4 regions of the Yersinia intermedia genome follow, and region 1 is predicted to be linked to each of the others. Evidence: predicted binding sites of a transcription regulator. Region 1 holds the regulator's gene; each other region holds the start of a gene.

Region 1 (5,752 bases):
GTATGGGATCAACAAGGTACCGAATATATTGATTTTGCTGGCGGAATTGCAGTTACTGCGTTGGGACATTGCCATCCGGCGCTGGTGGCAGCATTGCATCAGCAAGGCGAGACGTTATGGCATACCAGTAACGTTTTCACTAATGAGCCTGCACTGCGTTTAGCGCAAAAACTGATTGCTGCGACCTTCGCGGATCGCGTGTTTTTTGCCAACTCCGGTGGTGAGGCAAATGAAGCCGCCTTTAAGCTGGCCCGTCATTATGCCATTGAGCGCCATAGCCCCTATAAGACTAAAATCATTGCTTTCCACAATGCTTTCCATGGTCGCACCTTGTTTACTGTCTCGGTAGGTGGTCAGCCAAAATATTCCGATGGTTTTGGCCCGAAACCTGCCGATATCATCCATGTACCGTTTAATGATCTGGCTGCGGTGAAAGCCGTTATGGATGACCACACTTGTGCGGTGGTGCTTGAACCTATCCAAGGGGAAGGGGGTATCACCTCTGCGACGCCTGAATTCCTACAAGGGGTGCGGGCTTTGTGCGATCAGCATAATGCGCTGCTGGTATTCGATGAAGTACAAAGTGGTATGGGGCGTAGTGGCAAGCTGTTTACCTATATGCATTATGGTGTGACGCCAGATATTTTGACCACAGCGAAAGCCTTGGGTGGCGGTTTCCCTATTAGTGCGATGCTAACCACGGAAGAAATTGCGTCGGTAATGGCAGTGGGCACACATGGTACTACTTATGGGGGTAATCCTCTGGCCTGTGCCGTTGCTGAGGCTGCGTTGGATGTGATTAATACCCCTGAGGTACTTAATGGTATTGAACAGCGCCATGGGCTGTTTGTGCAGGCTCTGCAAGATATCAACAACAAGTATCATTTGTTTGAGGATATCCGTGGTATGGGGTTATTGATTGGTGCCGAGTTAACGCCGCAATACCATGGCCGTGCGCGGGAGTTGTTGATGGCTGCGGCCGCTAATGGCTTGATGGTCCTCAATGCCGGGCCGAATGTGTTGCGGTTAGCCCCTTCATTAGTGGTGGAGCTGGATGATATCAAACAAGGAATGGCAAGGTTGGATAAAGCAGTCGCCAGCCTGGTCCAGGGTTAACTCAATTAGGGAGAGGCTGTTGCCTCTCCCTTGTTATGCTTGCTCCCGCAACCTCCGACTGCGCCAAATACCGTGATGGGGTTGTTGTTGCCAAGCCATGGCGGACACCGTATGCATCACGCTTAAATGTGACAAGACCCGCCGTAAATTACGTTCCAGCTCAGAGATCTGTGTATCCGGTGTGACATCCGGCATCTGCACGAAATCGTTATTACCTTCGCTGTTGTCCGACTCCAGCCTTTGCTGACACTGTTGAATGGCTATCTCACAGAGTTGTAAATAATCCGCCGCCAGTTCGACGCTGAGCTGAATGTGATGTTTACCTGGTGCTGAACTCCCCAAGGGATAGGCCCGTGTCAGGATAGTCATCTCATTGATATGCCCGACAATCAACTCACTGTGAGTGGCCCATAGCCGCATATCTGCCAGATATTTTGAGTTGAATCCCGGTTCTTGCATCGCCTGATTTAAGGAACTTAACACGGTATTACTGGCCTTATTCACTTCAATGCGTTCATAGGCCAGTTGGGTGATATCTGGTTCAGGTGTCAGCAGCAAGCGCAAAATCTTCTGATACGCCTCTAGCGCCTGATGGGCATTCTTACGCAGTAAGCCACTCTGCCACTGGGGCCACAGCCATAAGGCGCTGGCAAAGGCCAATGCGCAACCAATTAAGGTATCCAGCAGGCGTGGAACCAAAAAGTCAGCGCCTTCTCCGGTCAATAACTGCAAGATATACACAGTCGTGATAGTTCTAAAAATGACTGACCAGCCATAGTTTTTGCGTTGAACCAGATAGGCTATCAATGTGATGAGTAACATGATGCTCAGCGTGGTGCCTTCCGACATCTGAAAATGCAACAAGGTAGCTGCGAGTAACAGCCCGATAAAGGTACCGAGTGCACGGTGATGGATTCGTACCTTGGTGGCGTTATAACCGTTCTGCGTTACCAGCATCACCGTGAGCAGAATCCAATAAGGCTTGGGTAAATGAATTAAACTGCCGATATAGCTACCTGCTGCCAGTGTCACTCCCAGGCGAGCCGCTTCCCGCAGTGCGCCTGATTTGAACGACAGATAGCTGATCAATGCTGGCCAGAACGGCTGTGATTGTTGGCTGGACATCAGGTCACGGTCATACAGTGGCCGCCGGTCACTCAATAATTGGGTAATATGGCTGATATGGTAGTAGTAGAATTGTGCGACCGGGTTGTTCGGGTGTGCCTGTGCGATGTTTGCCAGTTCTGGCAGAGCATCATCGGCAGTAAAATGTTCAGCAGCACGGTGGTGATAGAGAATATCGTTGGCAATAGTGCGCATTTGGGCTGAGATTTTCTGGCAATTACGGCGCATCACCCCCTCAATCTGCGTTTGCTCCATTAACTCCTGTACTTTTTCTGGCTGAATCAGGGCCGCAGTAATGTGCTCTTGCAGATCGAGAGCCATTTGGAACAATCCCAACAACCGTTTCTGCTCTTTCTTCGTTGTGTTATGAATCAGATTAAATTGCTGATAAAGCTGATTAATCTTGTCCATAATCGCCTGTTGTTTGTCCAGCAGCGGCGGTATCGATTTTTCCGGCTCAAGGTGCTGAGCAAACAGGCTGTATTTGGTGTCACAATAATCGGCTAGCAAGTAATAAAGTTGACTCAAGGGTTCGCGGATCGGTTGATCCTTGCAGAGTCGGAACCATAACCAGTTAAACACACCATACCAAAGTGTCCCCACCGCACACAGTAAAGGCGCTTGCCAGATCGGGGCGCGGCCCACCATGCTGAGGCTAAAAATAGCAGCAATCAGGGCAGCCGGTAACAAATGGCTATTCAACTGGCTAATCGCCCCACTCACCCCCAAAACTAATGCCAGGCCGAGCATGACGGCGGGCAATGGAATATCCCATAGCAGCAGTTGCTGGGTTAGGAAGCTACTCGCAGTAAACAGCGTGCCGCCGACCAGCAGACGCCGGAAAAAATGTTGGTGTGGTGTATCCAGCGAGGCGATATTGCAACAGGCGGGTATCAGGGAAAACATCAAACCCAGTCGAAGTTCGCCGAGAGCAAACCCTAATGCTGCGGGCAGGCAGAGAACCAATGTTTGGCGCAGCGCGTAATTAACATTGGGCCGATAAATAACTTCAGGACGATAAATCAGCCGTTGCCATTTCATAAAGGCCCCAGAAATTTATTGATCACAAAAGATTAAAAAACGGGTGCCGACAGTATCGACACCCGTTTAGGGGGAATTAACGGGTGCCGTAGACGACAATCGTTTTACCGTGTGCGGAGATCAGATTTTGATCTTCCAGCATTTTTAGTATCCGCCCCACGGTTTCGCGGGAGCAGCCAACTATCTGACCAATTTCCTGGCGGGTAATTTTAATCTGCATCCCATCTGGGTGGGTCATGGCATCAGGTTGTTTTGCCAGATTAAGCAGCGTTTGTGCAATACGCCCAGTCACATCAAGGAAAGCAAGGTTACCCACTTTCTCAGATGTAATTTGTAAGCGACTCGCCATCTGTGAAGATAGGCGCATTAAAATATCTGGATTGACCTGAATAAGCTGACGGAATTTTTTGTAAGAAATTTCAGCCACTTCACAGGCGGTTTTTGCTCTAACCCAGGCGCTACGTTCTTGGCCTTCTTCAAATAATCCAAGTTCGCCGATGAAATCTCCCTGATTAAGATAGGAGAGAATCATCTCTTTACCTTCCTCATCTTTGATAAGCACCGCAACGGAGCCTTTCACGATGTAGTAAAGCGTTTCGGCCTTTTCACCTTGGTGAATCAGCGTACTCTTCGATGGATATTTGTGGATATGGCAATGAGACAGGAACCATTCGAGAGTCGGGTCTGTTTGTGGCTTGCCGAGAACCATTCGCTGTTATCCTCTGTTGTTATCGCTGCCTAACTTAACAGGGCTCAGAGTTCCCTGTACGGCGTGCTTATAAAATACACTTTCTCGTAGCATATTAATTTGCTCAACTGCCGAAAGGTATAGCCAAGATACGTACCGGATAGAAACCCTTCACTGAGTATTGAGAAGCTACCCTATTTAATTCTAGAAACAACACTTTCGGTTCTGTTTGTAGCACAGGATGAAGCCAGTGTCTTGTGTTGTATCGCTTCAGCATGATGAACGTCGGGTTACATTGCCAGTTTGTAAATGAAAGGGTAGTCTTAATCAGAAAATTTAACTGGGAGCAAGCGTTATGCAGGCACGTATAAAGTGGGTTGAGGGGCTGACATTTTTGGGTGAATCGGCATCAGGTCATCAGGTGTTGATGGACGGTAATGCCGGAGACAAAGCACCGAGTCCGATGGAAATGCTGTTAATGTCGGCAGGTGGCTGTAGTGCGATTGATGTGGTCTCTATTTTACAAAAAGGCCGCAATGATGTGCGCGATTGCGAAGTGTCATTAACTTCGCAGCGCCGTGAAGAAGCACCGCGTCTGTTTACACACATCAACCTGCATTTTATTGTCAGCGGCAAAGGCCTGACCGACAAAATTGTTGAGCGAGCCGTTGAGTTGTCAGCCGAAAAGTATTGCTCCGTTTCACTGATGTTGGGTAAAGCGGCGTCTATTACCCACAGTTTTGAAATTCGTGATATCGCCTAAGCAAACCCTTCGTACTTGAAGCTGCAGGGTTGTTAGCTGCGTTCGCTCACCTGAATCACTTACTTATGTAAGCTCATCGGGATGAGTTCGCTTGCCGCCTACCTGCAGCTCCAATTACTTTGGCTTGGGATAGCGCCAAATTATTTTTTCTCTCCAGCAGTTGCTATACTGCGGCCTCAAGAACGAAGGATATTAACCGATTTTCTTCCCTTCCAGCAGTTGCTGCACCAGCGGTGCCATAATCAGCTCCATTGCCAGCCCCATTTTTCCGCCGGGCACCACCAATGTATTGATATTCGAGATAAATGATCCTTGCAACATCGCCAGTAAGTAAGGGAAATCAATTTGTTCCAAACCACGGAAATGAATAACCACAAAACTTTCATCCAGTGACGGAATGGCTTTGGCAGCAAACGGATTTGATGTGTCGACGGTTGGCACGCGCTGGAAGTTGATATGAGTGCGTGAGAACTGCGGCGTAATGTAGTTGATATAATCATCCATGGAGCGGACTACGGAATCCATCACTGCTTCGCGTGAATGGCCACGTTCACCGGTATCTCGCACCAGCTTCTGTATCCACTCCAAATTGACGATAGGCACTACGCCCACCAACAGATCGACGTGCTTTGCCACATCATGATGTTCCGTCACCACACCACCGTGTAGCCCTTCGTAAAACAGTACATCAGTAGGTTGTGGCAATGCTTCCCACGGGGTAAACGTACCGGGAATTTGGTTGTATGGCACTGCTTCATCATAGGTATGTAAATACTTACGTGAGCGGCCAGTACCGTGTTCGCCGTATTCCGACACACTTTGCTCCAACTGGCCAAAGTCATTGGCTTCGGGGCCAAAATAGCTGATATGCCGGCCTTGATCCCGCGCTTTACGGATGGCTGCATCCATCTCAGGGCGGGTATAGCGATGGAAGCTGTCACCTTCAATTTGCGCTGCGCGAATATTCAGTTGCTGAAAGATCTTACGGAACGCCAGGCTGGTGGTGGTTGTCCCTGCGC
Region 2 (5,752 bases), 830 kb from region 1:
AACGGTGTGTTATTGGCCGGTTTAATCAATCCGGTACAACCGGCAGCCAATGCTGGCCCCAGTTTGCGGGTTAACATTGCCAGCGGGAAATTCCACGGCGTGATGGCCGCCACCACACCAACCGGTTCACGAGTGGCCAGAATGCGCGCCCCCTCTTTGGCTGGCGGAATAATTTCACCGTTGGCACGTTTGGCCTGCTCACTAAACCATTGAATAAAGCTGGCGGCATAGGCGACCTCGCCTAAGGCTTCTTTCAATGGTTTACCTTGCTCAGAAACCATTATCTCAGCCAATGATTGCTGATGTTCCATAATCAACAAATACCAACGCTGAAGAATTTCCGCCCGCTGCTTGGCGGGTGTTTTTCGCCAGGCGGGAAACGCGGCGCTGGCGGCCTTAATCGCTGCTTCAGTTTCTTGGGTGCCGGATTTAGCCACTTTCGCCACTAACTCGCCGGTAGCAGGGTTATGTACGTCGAAAGTGTCCTGCGCCTGATGCCATTTACCACCAACAAAATAGCCGATGTGGTACACACCGTCGCTGTGTCGTTGCTTTTGTAAGGGGTTGCGTAATGGATCATGTAATGGGTTTTGTGCTGACATCTTGTCGACCTCCTGAGGGAAGGATGCCCCCCATCAATGGAGGGCGAGGAAGGTTGCTTCACTATGAAGTATATACCCAAAGAACTTGGAGTTGCAGGTAGGCAGCCAGTGAGCGCCGCTAACAACCCTGTGGTTTCAAGGACGAAGAGTAAGCGCGCTCTGATAACGATGCAACACATCCGCTAGCCGTTTGACTGGACGGGTCGCGGAGTCAGGTGATTGAAAATCAACTAATTTCTGCTGATATTGATCCAACTCTTGTAGTAAGCGAGCAAAGTAATAGCGCCGCTTCTGGTCATTTTTGGCATTAATAACTCGATCGGCGGTATAGCGGATCTGTTTGTGAAAGGCACTCAACTCGGCGTTAACTGGGATCTCGGTGTTATTGAGCCGCTGATGGGCGATGATCAGCGTCAATGCCAGCCGATACTTATCAATATCACCGGGGAACATCATCAATAATTGATTCAGTTGTTGATACAACGCCGGTAGATGATTTTCGCTGCGGCGGGCTTTATTGGTCGTCAGAGCCGATACCGCACTGTAAACAAAGCGGTTTAGCAAGGTTCTGCCGGTTCTGTCCTTGGCATTATCGCGGATCAACATCAGCACAATCAGGGAAACAAAACAGCCGACAATCTGCCCCAACGCACTGTCGAGGAACATACTGACATTAAACTGCATCGGGTTGCTCAGCACCATAATATTGATGGTACTGGCCAATGTTCCCAGCGAGCCAAGACGGCGCTTTTGCACTTCAATACCAATAATAAATGCCAGTAACCCCAGACTGATGCACAGCAACAGCATACTTTGCTGGGTCGCAGGGATAATAAACATGAAATAGAGCGCCCCAATGGGCAGCGCCATAATCACCCCCAGCAGGAAGTCGATCGCCACCATCCGTGGATTGGGGGTACGCATTGCCAGTGAGGTCACCACCGCAATCATGACCATACAACCCGCCCCGGAGGTCCAGCCAGTCCACAGCCAGAATAGGCCGCCGATCGCCGTAGCAATACCGGTACGCAAGCCATTGATCATCGCATGATGACCTTCAGCTGAAACATGTTTGATTGGCTCGTCACCGTCCAGAATACCCTCTTCCACCCGGCTGATACTGCTGTTGGTATGAATCCCTTTTGATAGCAATAAATAGCGCGTCGCCGCCCCCACCCAACTGCTGATAGTTGCAGGGATCGCCTCACTGTGGCTACCGCCAATATATTGACGCATTTTTTTCATCTGCTGATGAATTTCAGCCGGCGTCTCTGCCGGTTCACTCAGCATCGCTTTCAGCTCAGCACTGAGTAAGTCAGGGTGATTGATCAATATCAGATAGGTTTCGCAGGCTTGAGTGATCAGTGCTAATGATGCCGTGTGCAGCACCCGTAAGCGGCGGTTGCAGCGCTGCCAGCGGGAAGATTCCATCATCAGGTAGCTGCGCATCCCATTCAGTGCCGTGGTATTTTTAACCAGATCATTCCAGGCGCGATCGATATCGTTTTTTTCTGCCGGACGAATACATAACTGCAATAATTTATATTGATCTACCAACACTTTATCGACCAGACGATCAATATCCTGCTTGATCGACCGTGGTGAAAACAGCAGATCCGCCATCACCGCGCAGACGATCCCCAGCACAATCTCGCTACAGCGCTCAACCGCAAACTGTGGTGTCAGTAAGGGTGTTTCACCGGTGGTGACAATGATAATCAGCGCGGTGTAACCCGCCAGCCCAAATGCGTAAGAGTTCTCAACCCGAACCAGTGAGGAGATCCAAGTACAAACGCCAGCCCACAAACAGCAAAGCATCAGGGTTAATACCGGTGCTCTGATAGTCAGAACGATGATAACCAAACCACCGATACAACCGATGAATGTCCCGATAATACGTAGCCAACCTCGGTGACGAATCGCACCAGAGAATGGCTCACCGCCCGCAGCAAATGCCGGGCCAGCAGCAACAATAGCGGCCGTCAGCACCGACCAGCGTGGTGTTTCTAATTGCAGATGAAAGCCCAGAAACAGCGCGGCCACAATGGCAAAGCTGAGTTTGAACGCAAAGCGCAGGCGAATAAAGGTCGGGCTGGTCATCTTAGCCAAACTCGCGCAGGCGATGCATCAACTTAACAATCGGTGAAGCCTGATTAGGGTTGCGATCAGTCGCCCCAGTTATCACCACAGTCGCCGTCGTCCCTGCGGGGTAGGGATGCTGTTGATCTTCACTGTCCAAACGGATCTTCACCGGTACTCGTTGCGCCAGCCGTACCCATTCCAGATTATTGTCAATCGTCGCCAACCCTTTGCTATCGACACTGCTGCTGCTGTTGGTGACACCGGCGGAGACACTGTCGACAGTACCGTGCAAAATACGGTTGCTGCCCAGTGGGGTAATTTCCGCCCGATACCCCGCTTTAACGCCTTCCAGTTTGGTCTCTTCCAAATAGGCCAAAATATAGAAAGTATCTTTTTTCACCAGTGCAACAGCGGTAGCACCACGGTTAATAAACTCCCCGACATGAACATTCAGATTCGTCACCCAGCCTTGTGCAGGCGCACGCACGGTGGTGCGTTCCAGATCAAGTGTGGCTAAATCCCGTACTGCGATAGCTTTTGCCAACTGATGCCTGGCGGTTTGTAATCCATTGTTGGACTGGTCAATTTCTTCTTGTGACATCGCCTGAATCCCCAAACGTTGCCGCCGGCCGGACTCACGTTGTTTCTCCGCCGCCAGTGTTTGGTAATAGGCCACATCGGCCTCGGCTTCAGCCAACGCCTGCTGGTAGCGTGGTTGGTCAATAACAAACAGAATTTGCCCTTTCTGCACCAGTTGATTGTCTTTTACCGGCACGTCGGTGATCAAACCACTGACGTCCGGTGCGATAGCCACCACATCGGCAGTAAATTTGGCATCACGGGTCCAGGGTGATTCAGTATAAAAAGCCCAAACTTTGAAAATAGCGATAACCGCCAGTAAAACCACCAATAAGGTGATGCCGATACGGATTATTTTTAATGAAAAAGTACTCACGGCGACCTCAGGAAAAAAGACGGGATATTAAATAGAAAAGGCAACAATACAGCGCGGTATTAAAGAGTGCCGGATGCCAGACAAACTCATAAATACCGGTAGGTTGCAGCACACGGCGCAAAACAAAAAACAGCGCCAGCGAAACGAGCAACTCAAAAAATATTGGCGGAAAAGAGAGGCCAAATATCACCATCACCGGGAGCAACGTCATTCTGTAGATCCTTTCTATTATAGGGTGCCGGTGAACCAGCCATAAGACTAACTTATAGGTTAAACTTAACTAAGAAACATGACTGTAACTTTAGCGAGGCGAGATAACACTTCAACTGCGTGGCTTTCAAACCTAAAACGATTCTCCCGACAGCAGTATATTAGCCTGCTTATTATCACCTTATCTACGATGTGTGATCTAAATCACTTTTAAGCTACAGTTAACAATCAAGTGTTAGCAATCAAAACTGCGTAAACAATCAACCCAGGGTGAATCATGGAAAGACTAAAACGGATGTCAGTATTTGCCAAGGTGGTTGAGTGTGGGTCTTTCACTGGCGCTGCACGGCAGTTAGAAATGAGTGTGTCGTCGATTAGCCAAACAGTGTCAAAACTGGAAACCGAGCTAAATGTTAAGTTGCTAAACCGCAGTACTCGCCGTATTGGTTTAACTGAAGCAGGCCGAATTTACTATCAGGGTTGTCGGCGCATGTTGCAGGAAGTACAAGAGGTCCATGAACAACTGTATGCCTTTAACAACACGCCGACCGGAACCTTACGCATCGGCTGCTCATCAACAATGGCACAAAATGTACTGGCAACGATGACAGCAGAAATGTTGAAAGAGTATCCCGGCCTATCCGTTAATCTGGTCACAGGTATTCCGGCACCGGATTTAATTGCCGATGGTTTAGATGTGGTGATTCGCGTTGGTGCATTACAGGATTCGGGGCTATTTTCACGCCGCCTTGGTTCTATGCCGATGGTGGTCTGCGCCGCAAAAAGTTATTTAGCACAACATGGCACGCCAGAAAAACCCAGTGATATGACCAATTTCTCCTGGCTGGAATATAGCGTGCGACCAGACAGTAACTTTGAGCTAATCGCACCAGAAGGCATTACCACGCAAATATCGCCACAGGGCCGTTTTGTCACCAATGACTCACAAACCATGATCCGTTGGCTTAACGCGGGTGCGGGTATCGCTTACGCCCCGTTAATGTGGGTAATAGAGGAAATTAAACGCGGGGAGGTAGAAATACTGTTTAAAAAATACCATTCTGATCCGCGACCAGTATATGCACTCTATACCGAGAAAGATAAAATGCCGCTTAAAGTTCAGGTCTGTATCGACTATTTGACTGAGTACTTTAAACGGGTGGCCGAGGTATATCAGGGATATCGTTGAATATACCATAGCTATAGGATGCCCCGTTGGGAACTAAACGGGGCATCCTACTAACAACCCCTACGCCGTACCACCTACCGTCAGATTATCTAACTTCAGAGTAGGTTGGCCGACGCCAACTGGCAGGCTTTGCCCCTCTTTACCGCAGACACCGACGCCTTTATCCAGCGCCAGATCGTTGCCGACCATCGAAATCTGCTGCATGGCTTCAATACCTGAACCAATCAGGGTGGCACCTTTCACCGCACGGGTGATTTTACCTTTCTCGATTAAGTACGCTTCGGAGGTTGAGAACACAAACTTACCGGATGTAATATCCACCTGACCGCCGCCAAAGTTAGGCGCGTACAGGCCATATTCCACACTGGCGATGATCTCTTCCGGTGTCGATTTACCGGCCAGCATATAGGTGTTGGTCATGCGTGGCATTGGCAAGTGCGCGTAGGATTCACGGCGGCCATTACCGGTCGGTGCAACGCCCATCAGGCGCGCGTTCAACTTATCCTGCATGTAGCCTTTCAGAATACCGTTTTCAATCAGCACGTTGTACTGGCCCGGCACCCCTTCATCGTCGATAGCCAGCGAGCCACGGCGGCCTTGCATAGTGCCATCGTCCACCACGGTACACAGTTCTGACGCGACCAATTTACCCATTTGGCCGCTGAAGACTGAACTGCCACGGCGGTTGAAATCACCTTCCAAACCATGACCGAC
Region 3 (5,752 bases), 1.3 Mb from region 1:
GTGTATCAGCCAAAGATGCTGCTGATGCAAAAAAACAGGTTGATACGCGGGTCGCACAATATTTTGATTTCTTACGTAAAAGTGGCATTGAAAAGAAAGATATCAATGCTGCCAATATTCGTACCCAACCTGAATACGATTACCAGAAAAGCGGTGAAGCGGTATTGAAGGGATATCGTGCCGTGCGCCAGGTTCAGGTAACATTGCGCCAACTGGATAAGCTGAATGAGTTACTCGATGGTGCGCTGAAGTCTGGTCTAAACGAAATCCGCGCGGTGGAACTCGGGGTGGCAAACCCGGATACTTATCGTGAACAGGCGCGTAAAAAAGCTATTGAGAATGCCATTAGCCAGGCAGGATCACTGGCTGATGGATTTAAAGTTAAACTGGGGCCGGTCTACAGCATCCGTTATCACGTTGCTAACTACCAGCCAATGCCGGTAGCCCGCATGTTTAAAAGCGCTGAAGCGGCACCTGCCAATGATGCAGCGCAAACTTATGAGCAGCAGACCATCCATTTTGATGATCAGGTTGATGTCGTGTTTGAACTCCAAACTGCGACCAGTACCGCCAAATAAATTAGTCCTGCCGTAATACCTGACGCCCATAAGACAGCAGGGCGTCAGTCACCTTTCTCATGGTCCTGCTTTCCGGTGCAAACCGGTGCCAGAACAGCATCCGCCGTTGCAGCAATCCTGGGGTCAGATTGATCAATTCGCCTGACGCCAGTTCTTTCTCGATTTGCAGATGCGGGATCATACAACAGGTAGTTCCCTGCCGTGCTAACTGCACAAAAGCTTCGGAAGAGTTAACAATATGGCAGGGCACACTGCCCGGTGATAAATCAAAATTCTGCTGTAAAAACGCCTGATGCATATCATCCAGATGGTCAAATGCTACCGCTGGCGCTTTCAATAATGCTGAGCGGGTTACACCATTGGGGAAATAACGCTCAGCGAAAGGTTTGGAGGCGACAAACAAGTAATCCAGCGCACCGAGTTGATCAACCAGACAACTGGGTAGCGGTTGAGGTTGGATACTGACAGCACCCACGACCTCGCCGCGACGCAACCGTTCCTGAGTTCGAGTTTCATCCTCGACTTGTAAGTTCAGCCGGATAGGGGAATCAGCCAGCACCGGTTTCAATGCCGGTAGCAACCAGGTCGCCAAACTGTCGGCGTTGACTGCCAGCGACAATAACAATGGCGTATCTCCGCCATTATCATTGCCCAGCCACTCTTCTTCCAGTAACTCAACCTGATGCAGTAACGCGAGCAGTTTTTGCCCTTGCTCGGTAGGCCGTGGTGGCACAGTGCGCACCAGCAGCGGTTGACCGAACAGATTCTCCAACTGCTTGATGCGTTGAGATACTGCCGATTGGGTGATACAAAGTTTTTGTGCAGCGCGTTCAAAACCGCGTTCACGGATCACCGCGTCCAGCGCTTGTAGCGTACGGTAGTCTGGGCGTTTCATCGGAGTCATCTCTCCAAATATTAAGTCGATACAGCACTATGCCACATTTTTGCCATTTTGTTACGACAGGATGCCAAGGTGCCAGCCACAAATAAACCGACATAACTGTGATCCGGCTAGAATTAACTACCACGCGAGTTGGCTTTATTCACACAATCACCACTGCGAATGCTCTATAATGACCTCAGGTTTTCTTTCACATCAAGGCGTGAACTTACCATGACTCAGGATGAACTTAAAAAAGCAGTAGGCTGGGCAGCATTAGATTATGTCAAACCTGGTACCATCGTTGGGGTCGGCACCGGCTCGACTGCGGCACATTTTATTGATGCACTTGGCTCCATCAAGGGCCAGATAGAAGGGGCGGTTTCCAGCTCTGATGCGTCTACTGCCAAACTGAAAAGTTACGGCATCCACGTATTTGATTGTAATGAAGTGGACGTATTGGATATCTATGTTGACGGTGCTGATGAAATTAACGGCCAGATGCAGATGATCAAAGGCGGTGGTGCTGCGCTGACCCGCGAGAAAATCATTGCTGCTATTGCTCGTCAGTTTATCTGCATCGCGGATGCATCCAAGCAGGTTGATATACTGGGCAAATTCCCGCTGCCAGTTGAAGTTATCCCAATGGCCCGTTCTTATGTGGCTCGTGAACTGGTTAAGCTGGGTGGCTTACCGGAGTACCGTCAGAACGTCCTGACTGATAACGGCAACGTTATTTTGGATGTCCACAATTTGAGTATTTTGGATGCCATTGCGTTAGAAAATAAAATTAATGGTATTGCCGGTGTCGTTACGGTTGGCTTATTTGCTAATCGGGGGGCTGATGTGGCACTGATTGGCACCGCCGACGGCGTTAAGACCATAAAATTAAAGTGATCAGTTAATTCTCTCTCAGGATGAGGTCTGGCCGCTTCATCCTGAAAGTTTTTTTGCGTTTAAATATCTTTTCTTAAAATCGTTAAATTTGGTGATATATATCACATTTCTTCATTTCGTTTTATTAACCTGCCATTAACCCTCTTCGTGCCAGTTTTTTATTCCATAAATTAACATTGGCACTGATTGTTATGCTGACCGGCAGGCAATCGTTTGTATTGCTGCCCGCGTAATATTTGTTATGTTGACAGGGTGCTGACCGGATTCATTCGATAGCGGCAGCCACATCTGAAGTCTGAAAATAGGGTCGGGGACATGGCAAAAGTATCACTGGAGAAAGACAGAATTAAGTTTCTGTTAGTGGAAGGGGTGCACCAGAGCACAGTTGATAATCTGCGTGCAGCCGGTTATAGCAATATTGAATATCATAAAGGTGCCTTAGACACCGAAGCACTGAAAGCATCGATCAAAGATGCTCACTTCATCGGCATTCGATCGCGTACGCATCTGTCTGAAGAAGTTTTTGCGGCAGCAGAAAAATTAGTCGCAGTAGGTTGTTTCTGTATCGGTACCAATCAGGTTGATTTAAACGCGGCCACCAAACGCGGCGTGCCGGTATTCAATGCACCTTTCTCCAATACCCGTTCGGTAGCTGAAATGGTACTGGGCGAGTTACTGCTGATGTTCCGGGGCATTCCATCGGCTAACGCCAAAGCTCACCGTGGTGAGTGGAACAAGCTGGCGGTGGGTTCCTATGAAGCCCGTGGCAAGAAGCTGGGTATTATCGGTTATGGTCATATCGGCACCCAACTAGGGATTCTGGCAGAAAGTGTCGGGATGAAAGTATTTTTCTACGATATCGAAAATAAACTGTCGTTAGGGAATGCCCAGCAGGTGCGTCACCTGTCTGATTTGCTGAATATGAGTGATGTGATTAGCCTGCATGTGCCGGAAAACCACTCCACTAAAAATATGATTGGCCCTGAGCAGTTGGCTCTGATGAAGCCGGGTGCGATGCTGATTAACGCCTCACGCGGTACTGTGGTCGATATCCCGGCCTTGTGTGATGCATTGGCCAGCAATCATTTGGCAGGAGCCGCAATCGACGTCTTCCCTGAAGAGCCAGCAACCAATAAGGACCCGTTCAATTCACCTTTGTGCGAGTTTGATAATGTGTTGCTAACACCACATATTGGGGGCTCCACTCAGGAAGCGCAGGAAAATATCGGTGATGAAGTGGCGGGTAAGCTGGCGAAGTATTCCGACAACGGTTCTACGCTGTCTGCGGTCAACTTCCCTGAGGTTTCTCTGCCTGCTCACGGCGATAATACCCGCCGTCTGTTGCATATCCATGAGAACCGCCCAGGTATTCTGACCAGCATTAACAAAATCTTTGCTGAACAAGACGTTAACATTGCAGCACAGTATCTGCAAACCAGCGCTGAAATCGGTTATGTCGTTATTGATGTTGAAACTGATGATGCGGAAAATGCAGAAAAAGCATTGCAGGCGATGAAGGCGATCCCAGGAACTATCCGTGCTCGTTTGCTTTACTAATAAATATTTGTATTGAATGACTAAACACCCGCTATCTATAAAATATCGGGTGTTTTTTTATTTTGCAGGATTATCGCTCACCACTGCCACACTTTTGTTGGTGTTACTATTTCTGGCAATGGCACGTCCCAAAGCTCACAGGGCAAGTGCTCGACCCATTGGCAATCATGGGCCAGGCCAATAGGATAAGGGCCACCTTGCTGCCAGTGTTGCAGCGTACGGTCATAAAAGCCACCGCCCATACCTAAACGTTGCCCGTGGCTATCAAATGCCACCAACGGGGTTATCACCATATCCAATTGGTTTAGTGGCAGAACTTCTCGCACATCTAATTGTGGTTCAAGGATTTTCAGGCGATTACGGACCAGCGTGCTATCGGGGCGATAACGCAGAAACAATAAATTCCCGGTGCTAAAAGGGTGCAGAACTGGCAGGTAAACCTGTTTTTGCTGCTGCCATAGCTGCTCAATAATGGGGCGGGTATTGAGTTCGCCATCGAAGGAGAGGAATACGGCAATGGTGTTAGCCTGACGAATTTTGTCATGCTCAGCGATATGCTGTGCCGCCAGATGCGCTGATTGATGCTGTTGCTCCGCAGTCAAAAGACGCCGACGTTCACGAATTTCACTACGAATCTTTTGTCGTTCAAGGGTATATTGCGCAGTCAAAGGCATATTATTGATTCAAAAATATGTTGTTGATTTGAAAGATATATTATTGATACAAATAGAAAGAAAACGACCAATATAAAACGAACGTGATAACCCAAAATGTGGGTTACCCGATAAAGAGGGGATCTCCGAGATGCCGCCGCAGGCTGTAACCCTTGAACCCATGGTTCAAGGTGAACGCAGCGTCGCAACCTTAAGGCTTCTCGGCGGACCGAGCATGCGCACCAGTTACGGAGGCACTACATTCTGTTGGTATTAAATATCGGCTCAGGGGACTGGCCCGCTGGCAAACACCTCAGAGAAATTTTTTACTCACTGCTGAATCTATCATTCAACAGAGATTTATTCAAACTGTGCATCCTGACGTTCAGAGATGCGACCTTGTTCAAGCAACGCCTGTTCAATGGTCTGTTGTAACATCCTAATACGTTGCTCCATATTGGATGCATAGTCACGCGTTTTCAACCTTTCCTGAGCTAATTCGTGACAGACGTTCAATGCCGCGATAAAAACTAACTGCTCAGTATTTGTGACTCTAGTGCGAACTTTGAGATCTTGCAACCGTTGGTTAAGATCTTCTGCTGCCATGTTCAACGCGTCTTGTTGTTCTGGCGGGCAATTTACTCTTAACGAGCGACCAAAAATTTGAATATCTACCGGTTGTGCAGACATGCCACCTTCCTGACTAATTTTCGCGCCAGCCTTGTAAACCAGAGGCGAAATGCTCGTAGTTGCAAAGCGGGCGTCACTATATATATCTCGATACCAAGATTCAACCCCTTTATACCCGTCATACTTCACGCTGCATATGCGTTGGCTGCTCTCGCTCGCCCAAATCATTAACTGGCGTTAACTCATCAGGATTCACTCAATTGCCGCCTTCCTGCAACTCGAATTATTTAGGGTATATATCCATTATTTTTCAAGTGCCAAGAGGCTTTGCCGCTTTCTGTATCTTGAAATCTATAGGATATAGAGTATTGCGTTTTCTGGTATAGCGACCTTTCTTGGTGGTAGCATAACACGAACTTATCCTGCCAACGATGACCAATACGCATGTCTATAGAGAATACATTACCAACTTACCAATCACTTGCCTTGGCGTTGAGCCAGCAAGCGGTAGCATTAACCCCCGCAGAAATGCATGGCCTGATCAGCGGCATGCTCTG
Region 4 (5,752 bases), 240 kb from region 1:
GATGATGGCACCATTAAGATTGCAGCAACCGACGGCGATAAAGCGAAACACGCTATCCGTCGTATTGAAGAAATCACTGCTGAAATCGAAGTGGGCCGTATCTATGCGGGTAAAGTGACTCGTATCGTTGATTTCGGTGCATTTGTGGCAATCGGTGGCGGTAAAGAAGGTCTGGTTCATATTTCTCAAATCGCTGACAAGCGTGTAGAGAAAGTGACTGACTATCTGCAAATGGGCCAAGAAGTGCCAGTTAAAGTAATGGAAGTTGATCGCCAGGGCCGTATCCGCCTGAGCATCAAAGAAGCCACTACTCCTGACGCAGAAGCTCCGGCACCAGAAGCAGCAGAGTAATAAAGTATTCCATAGCCTCTTACCTCTTGGTGAGGGGCTGTGTTGTCTCGAGGGCAGGATGCTCTTGTGTTAAACAAATGGATGAAAGGATATTTATCCAATGTTTGTCTTCGGGAGTAGGAAATGAAGCCTTTCTTGCGCTGGTGTTACGTTGCGACAGCACTCATGCTGGCAGGATGCAGCAACCATGATTGGCGTAAAGACGAGGTGTTGGCTATCCCGTTGCAACCTACGTTGCAGCAGGAAGTGATTCTGGCGCGCATGGAACAAATCCTTGCAAGTCGGGCACTTACGGATGATGAGCGCGCACAGCTTTTATATGAGCGCGGAGTGCTGTATGATAGCCTCGGGCTACGGGCACTAGCGCGAAATGATTTTTCGCAAGCGTTAGCTATTCGTCCTGATATGCCAGAAGTTTTTAACTATCTGGGCATTTATTTAACGCAGGCAGGCAATTTTGATGCTGCCTATGAAGCGTTTGATTCTGTACTAGAGCTTGATCCAACTTACAATTACGCGCGTTTAAACCGGGGTATCGCCCTCTATTATGGCGGTCGACTCCCGTTGGCGCAGGATGATCTGCAGGCGTTTTATCAAGACGATCCAAATGATCCCTTCCGTTCGTTATGGCTGTATCTGGTGGAAAGAGAAATCGATCCCAAGGCGGCTGCAGTAGCGTTACAACAGCGCTATGAAAAATCGGACAGAGGGCAATGGGGATGGAATATTGTCGAATTCTACTTGGGCACGATCAGCGAAAAAACGCTGATGGAAAGGCTCAAGTCAGATGCAATGGATAACACTTCGCTCGCTGAGCATCTCAGTGAAACTGACTTCTATTTAGGTAAACATTACCTAAGTCTGGGGGACAAGAACACCGCTTCGGCGCTGTTCAAACTGACGGTAGCTAACAACGTTCATAATTTTGTTGAGCACCGCTATGCATTGTTGGAATTGGCGCTTTTGGGCCAAGAACAAGACGACCTATCGGAATCGGACCAGCAATAGCTGACGAACAACTATTAGCCTGACTACCTTGGTTTTTACCAACGTTAATCACCCTAACAGGTGATGGCCTTTTTGTTCGTTTTATAATCTAATTTGAGCCGGTTCACACTTTTCAATGAAAATGACTGAAAATTTTCTCGACGAGTTATGTAGACTGGCTGCCATTATTAATGAGGCACGTGTACATGACTACTGAGCTTGAAACCTCTTTTGCTGATCTGGGGCTGTCCGCTCCTATTCTTTCCGCTCTGACTGATCTTGGTTATGAAAAACCATCTCCTATCCAGTTGGAATGTATCCCACACCTGTTAAACGGCCGTGATGTTCTTGGCATGGCGCAAACAGGCAGTGGTAAAACAGCCGCGTTTGGTTTGCCGCTGTTACACAATATTAAAGCTGAGCTGAAATCACCGCAGGTTCTGGTGCTGGCACCAACCCGTGAGTTGGCTATTCAGGTCGCGCAAGCACTGTCTGACTTCTCTAAACACATTAATGGCGTCAACGTTGTGGCCCTGTACGGCGGCCAGCGTTATGACGTTCAATTACGCGCTTTGCGCCAGGGGCCACAAATCGTTGTTGGTACCCCAGGTCGTCTGTTAGACCACCTGAAACGCGGTACTCTTAACCTGTCCAACCTGAGCGGTTTAGTGTTGGATGAAGCAGATGAAATGCTGCGCATGGGCTTTATCGAAGACGTCGAAAATATTCTGGCGCAGATCCCGGCTGAACATCAGACGGCGTTGTTCTCTGCAACCATGCCTGACGCGATTCGCCGTATTACCCGTCGCTTTATGAAAGATCCACAGGAAGTTCGCATCCAGTCTAGCGTCACTACCCGCCCTGACATCAGCCAGAGTTTCTGGCGTGTAGGTGGTGGTTATCGCAAAAACGAAGCGCTGGTACGTTTCCTGGAATCTGAAGATTTCGATGCGGCCATCATTTTCGTGCGTACCAAAAATGGCACCCTGGAAGTGGCTGAAGCTTTGGAAAGTAGTGGTTATAACTGTGCTGCCTTGAACGGTGACATGAACCAGTCTTTACGTGAGCAGACACTGAACCGCCTGAAAGATGGCCGTTTGGATATTCTGATTGCAACTGACGTTGCGGCACGTGGTTTGGATGTTGACCGTATCAGCCTGGTTGTAAACTATGACATCCCTATGGATTCAGAGTCTTACGTTCACCGTATCGGCCGTACTGGTCGTGCTGGTCGCGCTGGTCGTGCGTTGCTGTTTGTTGAAAACCGTGAACGCCGTCTGTTGCAAAACATTGAACGCACCATGAAGCTGACTATTCCAGAAGTTCAGTTGCCAAACCCTGAATTGCTGGGCGAACGTCGTTTAGCTCAGTTTGCTGCTAAAGTTGGCCAACAGCTGGAAAGCAGTGATTTGGACCTGTACCGTGCATTGCTGGCTAAGCTGCAACCGGAAGAAGAGTTTGATCTCGAAACACTGGCTGCTGCACTGCTGAAAATGGCACAGGGCGAACGTCCTCTGATTCTGCCACCAGAAGCTCCGCGTCGTCCGCAGCGTGAATTCAATTCCCGTGATGACCGTGGTAGCGATCGTGGCCGTGATCGTAGTGACAGCCGTCGTGATAGTCGCCCTGATAGCCGTGCTGACAGTCGTGATGGTGGCGAGCGTCCAGCGCGTCGCGAACGTCGTGATGTTGGTGAGATGGAACTGTACCGCATTGAAGTGGGCCGTGATGATGGTGTTGAAGTTCGTCACATTGTTGGCGCGATTGCTAACGAAGGCGACATCAGCAGCCGTTACATTGGTAATATCAAGCTGTTTGCTTCTCACTCAACTATCGAGTTGCCAAAAGGTATGCCGGGCGAAATGTTATCTCACTTCACCCGTACCCGTATCCTGAACAAGCCGCTGAACATGCAGCTGTTGGGTGATGCACAGCCACATGAACGCCGTGAGCGTCCTGCTGGCGGTGCTGGTGCCGGTGGTGAGCGTCGTGGTGGTGGTGCTGGCCGTTCATTCGGTGGCGAACGTCGTGATGGCGCAGCAGGTGCTCCTCCTCGCCGTTCATTCGGCAGTGACCGTGCTCCGGCCGGTGGTGGCGAACGTCGTGGTAACCGCGATGGTCAGCGCTCAGCAGCGCCTCGTCGTGAAGATGCAGCAGCGCCTGCACCAGCAGCAGCGGCACCTACTCGCCGTCGTTTTGGTGATGCATAAGTCTTAATCATTTCTGATGATTCAAAATAAAAACCAGCCCAAGGGCTGGTTTTTTTATGTCTATAATTTCGCTTCAATTGGCGGGTTATAGGTGTTCAACAGGTTGTAACTCTGACTGTAATCCGGCAACTATTTCAAATGAATATAGCCGTGCCTGATGGTCGAAAATCTGGCCATTCACCATCAATTCGTCAGCTTGGGTCTCCCGCAATAATGACTGAAGCCCATGACGCACTTTACTTTTATCCCCAATAATAGATAAGCGTAGCGCCTGATCCACACCAAATTGTTCGGCGGGTGAGCAGATCTTATCCATATTCTCTACTGGTGGCGGTAGTTGACCCGGCGTGCCTCGGCGCAAATTGACAAATTGCTGCTGCATGGAGGTAAACAGGAAACGGGCATCGCGCTCGCTATCTGCGGCAACCACGTTCACACAAACGATAGCATAGGGTTTTGGCCATTGAATGGACGGCTTGAAGTTTTCCCGATAGAGCTTGAGCGCCTGGAATAACATATCTGGTGCGAAATGTGAGGCGAAGGCGAACGGCAGGCCCATGGCTGCAGCCAATTGAGCGCTATATAGGCTGGAACCCAGTAGCCACAATGGAACATGCAAACCCTGCCCAGGAACGGCTTGTACCGCTTGCCCCGGTTGTACTTCAGCAAAGTAGCTTTGTAGTTCGCTGACATCGGCTGGGAAGTTATCTACTTCACCGGACAGATGGCGGCGTAGTGCCATCATGGTGCGTTGGTCACTACCGGGCGCACGGCCAAGGCCGAGATCGATACGGTTTGGGTAGAGGGAGGCGAGGGTACCAAACTGTTCTGCAATCACCAGTGGTGAGTGGTTAGGTAGCATGACCCCGCCAGAGCCTACGCGGATGCTCTTGGTACCCCCGGCAATATAGCCAATCAGTACCGAGGTCGCCGCGCTGGCAATACCTGTCATATTATGATGCTCAGCGAGCCAATAGCGGTGATATCCCCACTTTTCAGCATGTTGAGCTAGATCCAGCGAAGCATGAAAAGCCTCTCGTGGTGTCTTGCCTTGCGCTATCGGCGATAAATCAAGTACTGAAAGCGGTACTGTCTTTTTGTCAGTCATAGAGTCGTCCATCTTAACCTTATGTCGAGTCGCTTGAAGGGCGAACGCACTAATTTATTAACCCAAATAGGGTGTCTAGTCGCCTTACTATGCACATAAAAAATCACATGCAGTGCGCGACTATCACGTATAAAAGCATAATCTAAATCGTGGGTTGCGAAGGGGGAATAAATGCGGCGGCAAAAGGACGATTGAGGCGATGAAAAAGAAAGCGCGATGGAGCCTACGATTCGTGTGGTAGCTATATCGAGTGGCTGGGTAAGAATGCCAGCGCATAGAGAAATATCGGGCGTAGTGCTACGCCCGATGGCTTATTTATGACACCAATTCCAGCCCAGCGAGACGCCGCCAGTAGCCGTTACAATCGTTTTTATCGGTCAAAATAAGTGGGTTCAACCCTTGCTCATTAGCCCGGAACTGCTCGATAACTGCCAGCGTATCCAGGCCTTGCGGAGAAAGTCGCACGATATCCACTAATCCTTGCATGGAAATCAGTTCATTACCGAGGTTATAACAGTAGCCACTTTGGGTTTGAATACCATTGAGGATGAATACCTGTTGGTCTTCTTGTGATAATACCGGCCGCCCTTGTGGGTAGTTGATGCAGCAGGTTTCACACTCATCTTTGGCTCGGTCTTCTGAGCGCGCGGTGAAGCAACGGGCGGAATAAGCCAGCGGTAAGTGGCCGTAGCTCAAGACCTCTACCTCAAACTGGTTGCGGAACCCCAGTTCTTCACACTGTTGCAGCACATTAACCAGCCAGTCACGTGATAGCTCAACCGGCATACACCAACGCATCATGCCCTGGCGGTGTAAAATTCGCAGAGTATAAGCGTTGTAGCAATTCAGTGCATGGCCGGCAACAAAGGGTAGGCCACGCTCAGCGGCCATATTCACCGCCCCCAGATCATTGGCCTCCAGCAAAAACTCACCGTTTTCCACATAACGCTTTAATTCATTCAACTCTGACGGTGCTTGCAGCAGCGCCAGTGTGGAAATAACCACCTGTTTGCCACTGGCAGCCACTTCTTTTGCAAGTGCCAACCAGTCACCCACCTTCATTTCACGGCGTTTGGTACAGACATTCTCACCGAGA

What was found. The regulator CRP, encoded in region 1, controls carbon source genes, mostly activating them, when cyclic AMP is high. The targets are predictions, from matches to a motif close to ATGTGANNNNNNTCACAT.
Positions count from the first base shown of each region.
Region 2: aaeR (HTH-type transcriptional activator AaeR) is a predicted target of CRP. The motif match lies at 4,042-4,059, and genes of this name have one in related genera.
Region 3: serA (phosphoglycerate dehydrogenase) is a predicted target of CRP. The motif match lies at 2,445-2,462, and genes of this name have one in related genera.
Region 4: yrbN (protein YrbN) is a predicted target of CRP. The motif match lies at 1,451-1,468, and genes of this name have one in related genera.

Region 1 is NZ_LR134116.1:4,383,613-4,389,364, reverse strand. It holds gene argD (bifunctional acetylornithine/succinyldiaminopimelate transaminase) at 1-1,116, shown strand, start outside; gene EL015_RS20180 (YccS/YhfK family putative transporter) at 1,150-3,282, opposite strand; gene crp (cAMP-activated global transcriptional regulator CRP) at 3,359-3,991, opposite strand; gene EL015_RS20170 (OsmC family protein) at 4,326-4,733, shown strand; gene EL015_RS20165 (phosphoribulokinase) at 4,926-5,752, opposite strand, start outside.
Region 2 is NZ_LR134116.1:460,423-466,174, reverse strand. It holds gene EL015_RS02100 (NAD-dependent succinate-semialdehyde dehydrogenase) at 1-602, opposite strand, end outside; gene aaeB (p-hydroxybenzoic acid efflux pump subunit AaeB) at 738-2,702, opposite strand; gene aaeA (p-hydroxybenzoic acid efflux pump subunit AaeA) at 2,704-3,639, opposite strand; gene aaeX (p-hydroxybenzoic acid efflux pump operon protein AaeX) at 3,647-3,850, opposite strand; gene aaeR (HTH-type transcriptional activator AaeR) at 4,127-5,038, shown strand; gene tldD (metalloprotease TldD) at 5,099-5,752, opposite strand, start outside.
Region 3 is NZ_LR134116.1:878,670-884,421, forward strand. It holds gene EL015_RS04055 (oxidative stress defense protein) at 1-578, shown strand, start outside; gene EL015_RS04060 (LysR family transcriptional regulator ArgP) at 580-1,473, opposite strand; gene rpiA (ribose-5-phosphate isomerase RpiA) at 1,693-2,355, shown strand; gene serA (phosphoglycerate dehydrogenase) at 2,671-3,912, shown strand; gene EL015_RS04075 (5-formyltetrahydrofolate cyclo-ligase) at 3,990-4,586, opposite strand; RNA gene ssrS (6S RNA) at 4,705-4,888, opposite strand; gene zapA (cell division protein ZapA) at 4,926-5,255, opposite strand; gene EL015_RS04090 (YecA/YgfB family protein) at 5,640-5,752, shown strand, end outside.
Region 4 is NZ_LR134116.1:4,146,194-4,151,945, reverse strand. It holds gene pnp (polyribonucleotide nucleotidyltransferase) at 1-351, shown strand, start outside; gene nlpI (lipoprotein NlpI) at 475-1,359, shown strand; gene yrbN (protein YrbN) at 1,475-1,555, shown strand; gene EL015_RS18930 (DEAD/DEAH family ATP-dependent RNA helicase) at 1,545-3,548, shown strand; gene EL015_RS18925 (luciferase-like monooxygenase) at 3,634-4,656, opposite strand; gene EL015_RS18920 (U32 family peptidase) at 4,972-5,752, opposite strand, start outside.